2 regions of the Microbacterium sp. P5_E9 genome follow, and region 1 is predicted to be linked to the other one. Evidence: predicted binding sites of a transcription regulator. Region 1 holds the regulator's gene; the other holds the start of a gene.
The links. The regulator HrcA, encoded in region 1, represses chaperone genes, less so after heat shock. The targets are predictions, from matches to a motif close to TTNGCACTCGNNNNNNNCGAGTGCNAA.
Positions count from the first base shown of each region.

Region 2: the regulator HrcA is predicted to act here: its motif matches at 2,309-2,335, upstream of ACXJ3V_RS03750 (Hsp20/alpha crystallin family protein).

Region 1 is NZ_JBFUMV010000001.1:374,390-378,596, reverse strand. Features, by position in the region: gene ACXJ3V_RS01920 (16S rRNA (uracil(1498)-N(3))-methyltransferase) at 1-124, opposite strand, end outside; gene dnaJ (molecular chaperone DnaJ) at 128-1,246, opposite strand; gene hrcA (heat-inducible transcriptional repressor HrcA) at 1,294-2,328, opposite strand; gene hemW (radical SAM family heme chaperone HemW) at 2,419-3,636, opposite strand; gene ACXJ3V_RS01900 (DUF1990 family protein) at 3,636-4,207, opposite strand, start outside.
Region 2 is NZ_JBFUMV010000002.1:76,212-80,418, forward strand. Features, by position in the region: gene ACXJ3V_RS03735 (formate/nitrite transporter family protein) at 1-100, shown strand, start outside; gene ACXJ3V_RS03740 (VOC family protein) at 209-574, shown strand; gene ACXJ3V_RS03745 (L-serine ammonia-lyase, iron-sulfur-dependent, subunit alpha) at 634-2,136, shown strand; gene ACXJ3V_RS03750 (Hsp20/alpha crystallin family protein) at 2,398-2,865, shown strand; gene ACXJ3V_RS03755 (TetR/AcrR family transcriptional regulator) at 2,974-3,600, shown strand; gene ACXJ3V_RS03760 (DUF4287 domain-containing protein) at 3,612-3,902, shown strand; gene ACXJ3V_RS03765 (ABC transporter ATP-binding protein) at 3,992-4,207, shown strand, end outside.

The DNA.
Region 1 (4,207 bases):
TGACTTCCTCCCCGGTCCGCAGGCGCCGGACCGCCGCGGCGTGATGCGCCTCGGGTCCGGTCAGCGCGACGGCGTCGCCTGGCAGCGCCCGCGTGGGCTCATCGAGGAGGAAGTGCAGCGGCATCCGTCAGCCCTGGCGGAAGCGGTCGCGGAGCTTTGCGAACAGGCCCTGGTGGAACTCCGCGAGGTGCGGTGCCGGGAGCTTCGTCCGCTTGGCGAACTCCTCGATCAGCACGCGGTCCTTGTGGTCGAGCCGCGTCGGGGTGACGACGTGGACGCCCACGCGGAGGTCGCCGCGCTGGGATCCACGCAGCGGGGTGATGCCGCGGCCCTTGATCGTAAGCACGTCGCCGGCCTGAATGCCAGGGCGCACTTCGAGCTCGACCGGACCGTCGAGGGACTCGATCGTCGTGGTCGTGCCGAGGATCGCATCCGGCATCGAGACCTGCAGGGTGGCGAGCAGGTCGTCGCCCTCCCGGCTGAAGATCTCGTTGGCCGCGACGGTCACCTCGAGGTACAGGTCGCCGTTGGGACCACCGGCGGGCCCGACCTCGCCGGAGCCCGGGAGCTGCAGCCGCAGACCGGTCTCGACGCCGGCCGGGATGTCGATCGACACCGTGCGGCGGGCGCGGACGCGGCCCTGACCCTGGCAGGTCGCGCAGGGGTACGGGATGGTCGTGCCGTAGCCCTGGCAGGAGCCGCAGGGCTGGCTGGTCACCACGTTGCCGAGCAGGCTGCGCACCTGGCGCTGGACATGTCCCGCGCCGTGGCAGATGTCGCAGGTCACCGGCGAGGTGCCGGGCTGGCAGCACGAACCCGTGCACGTCTCGCACAGGACGGCCGTGTCGACCTCCAGCTCGCGGTGCGCGCCGAACACGACGTCCTTGAGCTCGAGCGTGACGCGCACCAACGCGTCCTGGCCGCGCTCGCGCCGCGAACGCGGGCGCCCCGGCCGTCCGCCGCCCGATGCCGCGCCGAAGAACGTCTCGAAGATGTCGCCGAAGCTGCCGAAGCCCTGGGCGCCGCCCGCCCCGCCGAAGGGCGAGTCGCCCATGTCGTAGCGCGCCCGCTGCTCCGGGTCGCTCAGCACGTCGTACGCGTGCGTCACGAGCTTGAATCGCTCCGAAGTGTCGGCCCCCGGGTTCACGTCCGGGTGCAGCTCGCGCGCCAGGCGCCGGTACGCCTTCTTGATCTCGTCCGGCGTCGCGTCGCGCGCGACGCCGAGAACCTCATAGTGGTCAGCCACAATCGCCTTCCCGCCCGCGCTGTGCGCGGGATCGTATGGTCATACCGTCAGCGCGTGTGCTCGTCGTCGAGGATCCGACTCAGATACCGCGCGACGGCACGCACCGCCGCGAGATTCGTCGGATAGTCCATCCGCATCGGACCGAGCAGGCCCACTCGTGCCCGCGCGCCCGTCGCGTCGTAATCGCTGGCGAGGACGGATGCCTCGCCCAGGCCGAACGCCTCGTTCTCGCGTCCGATGCTCGTGGCGAGACCGTGCTCGTCCGCGACCATCTCGCTCATGAGCTTCAGGAGCGTGACCTGCTCCTCGATCGCCTCGAGGAGGGGGTAGATGCTCCCGCGGAAGTCTGCTTCGCTGCGGGCCAGGTTCGCTGAGCCCGCCATCACCAGGCGGTCCTGCCGGAACTCGTCGAGCTCTTCGGCGACGACGTGCACGACCGCGTTCGCCGCGGCATCCGTCTTGCCAGGCGTCTGCGCCGCGGCGAGGAAGTCGGCGACACGCTGGACGCCGTCTCGCACCGGACGGCCGACGATGAGATCCGAGACCGTGGTGCGCAGTCGGGCCATGGCGTCGTCGTCGAGGTCGACCCGCACGAGCGCGACCCGCTGGGATACCCGGCCGGTGTCGGTCACGAGGATCACGATCATCCGCCCCGAGCCGATCTGCACCAGTTCGAGGTGCGAGACACTGGCCCGCGCGAACGACGGGTACTGCACGATGGCGACCTGACCGGTCAGCCGGGTGAGGGCGCGGACGGTGCGCACGAGGAGGTCGTCGAGATCGCCGGGGGCATCGAGGAACGAGCCGATCGCGTGGCGCTGGGCTGAAGTGAGCGGCCGAAGCGCGGCGAGGTGGTCCACGAAGACGCGGTAGCCCTTGTCGGTCGGCACGCGCCCGGAGGACGTATGCGGCGCCGCGATCAGCTCCTCCTCCTCGAGGAGGGCCATGTCATTGCGGATCGTCGCCGCGGACACGCCGAAGGCGTGACGATCGACGATCGCCTTGCTGCCGACGGGCTCACGGGTGTCGACGTAGTCCTGCACGATCGCCCGCAGCACCTGCAGACCTCGATCGGTGACCATGCCGCCTCCTCACGCTGACCTGCTGGACTGGCACTCTCTTCTGGCGAGTGCCAATTCTACCGGATCCGGCGACGGAGAGCCGGAGGCGCGTCAGGGCGTGAGCGCGCGGACGACCGCGTCGGCGAGCAGCCGGCCGCGCAGCGTGAGCACGATTCGCCCGTGCACGGCGGCCGTGCCGTCGATCAGACCGTCTGCGATGAGGCCCGCCACGGCGTGGCGCCCGGTGCCGAGAACCTCCGAGACCGGCAGTCCCTCGCGGATCCGCGAGCGCAGCAGCACGGATTCGAGTTCGCGGGCTACCCCGTCGGGCTGCTCCCGGCCGGCGGCCGGCGATTCCCCGACGGCGAGCCGCTGGGCGTAGGCGGCCGGATGCTTGACATTCCAGAATCGGACGCCGGCGACATGGCTGTGCGCCCCGGGTCCGAACCCCCACCAGTCATAGCCCTGCCAGTACGCCAGGTTGTGCCGCGAGCGCTGCGAGGCATCGCGTGCCCAGTTCGAGATCTCGTACCACTCCCACCCGGTGGCGGCCATCAGCTCATCCGCCAGCTCGTACATGTCCGCCTGCAGATCGTCATCCGGGGCGGGCACCTCGCCGCGGCGGATCTGCCGGTGCAGCTTGGTCCCTTCTTCGACGATGAGCGCGTAGGCCGAGATGTGGTCGGGGCGCAGGGCGATCGTGGTCTCCAGCGAACGCCGCCAGTCGTCGAGCGACTCCCCCGGAGCCCCGTAGATGAGGTCGAGGCTCACGTCCAGACCGGCAGCGCGCGCCGCCTCGACGGCGGTGGCGACGTTCGCCGGGTTGTGGGTGCGGTCGAGTGCGGCCAGCACATGCGGGACCGCGGACTGCATCCCGATCGACAGGCGCGTCACCCCCGCCGCGGCGAGCTCGGCGACCACAGCAGGCGTGACGGTGTCGGGGTTGGCCTCGACCGTGATCTCCGCGCCGTCGACCAGGCCGAACGTCTCCCGGATGCCGTCGAGCATCCGCGCGAGATCCCCCGCGGGAAGAAGCGTCGGGGTGCCGCCGCCGAAGAACACCGTCGAGGCGGGACGGATGCCGCCGGCCGAGGTGAGCACGTCGCGTGCGAGTGCGACTTCCCGCAGCAGCGTGTCGGCGTACTGGTCCTGCCGAGCGCCCTGGAGCTCGCCCGACGTGTACGTGTTGAAGTCGCAATACCCGCAGCGGACGCGGCAGAACGGGACATGCAGATACACGCCGAACTGCTGATCCGGGTCGATCGTCACGCCGTCCGGCAGCGCCCCGCTGGACGGCACGGGCTCGCCGAGCGGGAGCGCCGCGCCCATCAGGACGGAGTCGTGTACAGCGGCGAGATGGCGCGCAGATACCGCGTGAACAGCTCCCGGCGCCGACGCCGGGTGAGTGCGGGCAGCAGGCGATACAGCCACGCGGCGGGAGCGTCGAACGCGCGGACCGTGAACCACACCTCGTCGTTCTGGTGCCACTCGAGCATGAACGACTCCTCGCCGCTCACGACCGAACCGTCGACGGTGCCGAGCGCGAAGCCGACCCGCCGCGGCTCCTCGATCGCGAAGATCACGCGCAGCTCGCCATCGGCATCCATCCCGCGCACGCGTCCCTCGACGGTGATCGTGGTGCCCGCGGCGACATACGGTGTGCCGTCGGCGTCGAAGCGCTGATCGGCCTCGGCCCGGCTCGGCGCGATGGGGTTGCCTTCGGCGTCGAAGCTGACGCCCGAGTACATCGGACCGGACGCGGGCCGCACGTCTTTGATGTTCAGGCCGGCGCCCCGCTGCGCGGTCCACGACAGCAGCGCGTCGCTGGCGGTCTGGAACCGGACATCGCCGCTGCCGATGCGCCAGGACTCCTCGGCGGGGATGCTGCGCTCCGGTGGGT
Region 2 (4,207 bases), on a different contig from region 1:
CGTGCCGTCCGACCGCGTCGCGACGGGAACCATCCGGGTGCGCACCGCCACCCGCGGTCCGAGCGGACGACGGGTCGCCCCAGCGCGCAACCAGCGCTGAGGCGCATTGGCGGCGGCCCGCGCAGAGTGCTCGGGGAGTAGCGTTGAGCGGCGGCATCCGTCCTCCTGCGGGTGCGGCATCCGTCACCTCGCCCCCCGGAGGTCGGTCATGAGACTCGTCCAGATCGCCCAGCACGCCGATGATCTCGAGCGCGCGGCCGCGTTCTATTCGAGGCTGCTGCACGCCAAGCCCACCGGACTCTTCGATCCGCCCGGACTGCTCTTCTTCGATCTCGAGGGGGTGCGGCTGCTGCTCGATCGCAATGCCCCCACGGCGCTCATCTATCTGCACGTCGACAACGTGCATGAGGCGATCGAGCGCCTCGATAGGCTCGCCGAGATCATCTCGCACCCGCACGTGATCTTCACCCACGAGGACGACCGCCTCGGACCGGCCGGACACGAGGAGTGGCAGGCGTTCATCCGGGACTCCGAGGGCAACACCGTCGGGCTCGTGGCCTTCCAGCGGGCCTGAGCCTTGCCGGGTGCCGGCCGTTCCGACCCCCGCCGCGCGGCGGGGCGTAGCCTGGGGCGATGAGCGCCTACGTCTCGGCGTTCGAGCTGTTCTCCATCGGAGTAGGACCCTCGAGCTCCCACACGGTCGGACCCATGCGGGCCGGCCGCGACTTCGCCGACCGCCTGCGCTCGGACCGTCTGCTCGACCGCGTGGCGCGCGTTAGCTGCATCCTCTATGGCTCGCTCGGCGCGACCGGCATCGGGCACGGCACCCCCGACGCCGTCGTCGCGGGGCTGCAGGGCCTGGATCCCCGCACGGTGGATCCGGATGCCGTGCGCCGGGCATGGACCGACTGGCCCGAGGGCCGCGCGCTGCTGCTGGACGGCACGCACCCCGTCCCCTTCTCGAAGGAGGGCGTCACCTTTCTACCGCGCACCCGGCTGCCGGGGCACCCGAATGCGATGACGCTCAGTGCGCTCGACGAGGCCGATGCCGTGCTCGCCGAGGAGACCTACTACTCCGTCGGCGGGGGATTCATCCGGCGCGACGGCGAGCCCCAGCGGGTCGCGGCGCGCCCCTTCCCGCTCGACTACGACAATGCCGCGGAACTTCTTGCCGCGTGCGACGAGCGCGGTCTGACGATCGCCGAGGCCGCCCGGATCAACGAGCAGGCGTTGCGCTCCGACGAGCAGATCGCGGCGGGCCTCGATGCGATCTGGGACGCCATGACGAGCTGCATCGAGGCCGGCCTGCGCGCGGACGGAGTGCTGCCCGGAATGATGCGGGTCAAGCGTCGCGCGGGCGCGATCCGGGCGCAGCTGGAGGATGCCGAGGCCACCGGTCACCGCGAACTCCCGGGGGAGTGGCTCGGCGCGTTCGCGCTCGCCGTCAACGAGGAGAACGCGTCGGGCGGTCGGGTCGTGACCGCCCCCACCAATGGCGCGGCGGGGATCGTGCCGGCCGTGGCGATGTACTGGTGGCGGTACCTCGCCGACTCCGGGCTCGGTGCGGGGAACGCCGTCACCCCCTACGGCGAACTGGTCGGCAGCGCGCTGCTGGGATTCGGCCAGGCGCCGGTCGACGCGCTGGCGGGTTCGACGATCGCCCTGGACGAGGAGCGCATCGCCGAGGCGAACCGCCGCCGCGGCATCCGTCGCTTCCTGCTCACCGCCACCGCCTTCGGCTCGCTGTTCAAGGCGAACGCGTCGATCTCCGGTGCCGAGGGCGGGTGTCAGGCCGAGGTCGGCAGCGCGTGCGCGATGGCGGCGGCGGGGCTCACGGCCGTGATGGGCGGGACGAACCGCCAGATCGAGAACGCGGCCGAGATCGCGATGGAGCACCACCTCGGCCTGACGTGCGACCCGGTCGGCGGGCTGGTGCAGATCCCGTGCATCGAGCGCAACGCGATCGCCGCGTCGACCGCCGTCACGGCGGCTCGCCTCGCCCTGCGCGGCGACGGCAGCCACTACGTGTCGCTCGACGCGGTCGTCGAGACCATGCGGCAGACCGGCATCGACATGTCGACGAAGTACAAGGAGACCAGCGAAGGCGGCCTCGCGGTCAACGTCATCGAGTGCTGAGGATTGCGACGACGGATGCCGCGGCATCCGTCTGCTCCGTCCGCTGGGCCCGCGCCGACTGACCCTCGCGCGGTCGAAACCGCCCCACGCGCCCGAAGAGAACGGCCGCGAACGGCGGTTTGGACAGCGCGAGCAGATAGCCCGGAGCCCGGTGTTCGCCGTGCGCGAATCTCTGGCACTCGGCATGCCAGAGTGCTAATCTGAACGTACTTGAGTCGATAAGGCTCAAGTTTCAGAACGATCAGAAGGAGTGCGATTTCCATGGCCACGAATGACCCGTTCCGCGACCTCGACCGCCTCGCGTCGAGCCTCTTCGACACCCGCCGCGGTCCGCGCCGGATGCCGATGGACCTCTACCGTGACGGCGACCACTACGTGCTGACCGCCGACCTGCCTGGTGTCGACCCGGGCTCGGTCGACATCGACGTGGACGGCCAGCTGCTCACGATCCGGGCCGAGCGCACGCTCACCTCCGGTGACGGGGTGAAGTGGATCACGCGCGAGCGCGAGGGCGCGAGCTTCCTGCGTCAGCTCAGCCTCGGCCAGGGCGTGGACTCAGATCGCATCACGGCGAACTACGCCAACGGCGTGCTCAGCGTCGCGATCCCGGTGAGCGAGAAGGCGAAGCCGCGCAAGATCTCGGTGGCGTCCGACGTGAGCTCCCCGACCATCACGGCCCACGAGAGCACGCACGACACCGCCGACGCGCCGCAGCCCGTCGAGCAGTAATCCGCGGCACACGCACGGAACCGCCCCGCGTCCTCCAAGGACCGGGGCGGTTCCGCGTCTCCGGATCCTCCCGAGCGCCGCGGGATGCCTCGGCTCTAGGCTGAGCCCGTGCCTGAGTACGCCGTCCCCACGCCGCAGCGCCGGCGCGGACGGCCGCGCGGCGGCGAGTCGGGCTCGCGCGAGCGCATCCTCACGGTGGCCGTCGAGGAGTTCGGCGAGCGCGGATACGACGCCACCACGATCCGCGGCATCGCCACCCGGGCCGGGGTCGACCCGGCGCTCGTGCACCACTACTTCGGCACGAAGGCGGATCTCTTCGCCGAGGCGGTCGATGCTCCGATGCGGCCGGATGTCGACATCCCGGCTCTGCTCGCCGGCCCGCGCGACGAGCTCGGCGCCCGCATCGCGCGCTACGTGTTCGAGGCCTGGGAGAAGCCCGACGTGCGCAAGCGCGGGGTGGTGCTGCTCCGCGCCGGGATCGGCAACCGGCTCGCGACGCCGCTGCTTGCAGCGTTCCTCTCCCGCGAGCTCCTCGGCCGCATCGCCGCCGACCTCGACCACCCGGATGCCGAGCTGCGGGCGAGCCTGGTCGCCTCGCAGATCGCCGGCATGCTGCTCGCCCGGCATGTGCTGAAGCTTCCCGCCGCGGCCGCGGCATCCGTCGACGATCTCGTCGCGTGGGTCGGCCCGAACCTGCAGCACTATCTGACCGGAGACCGGCCCCCCGCCGGGTGAGAGGAGAACCTATGACGTTCCAGGCATATCTCGACAACATCGAGGACAAGACCGGGCTCACCCCCCGCCAGTTCATCGACCTCGCCACCGCGAAGGGCTTCGGCCCCGGCACGAAGGCCGGCGAGATCGTCACCTGGCTCGCCGAGGACTACGGGCTCGGCCGGGGCCACGCCATGGCACTGGTGCACGTGATCACGAAGGGCCCCAAGATCAACGTCAAGCACGTCGATTCGGGAGGAACCCACAGCGATCCGTCCGACACGCTCTGGCTCGACGGCAAGGCCACGAACCCTGCACCCTAGGCGCGCGGGCGGCTCTTGACCGCGCTCAGCGCGAAGAGCATAATTCACCGCGTGATGAATAAATCGCGATCCCGCCTCGCCGCCGGATCATGAGCGTCGACGTCCGCAACGCGGTCGAGATCCGCGGACTCCGCGTGCGCCGAGGAAAAACCGATGTGTTCGACGGCATCGATCTCGACATCCCGCGCGGTCAAATCACCGGGCTGATGGGACCGTCCGGCTGCGGCAAGACCACGCTCATGCGCTCCATCGTCGGTGTGCAGGTGGTGGCGGGCGGCACGGTCACGGTGCTCGGCGATCCCGCC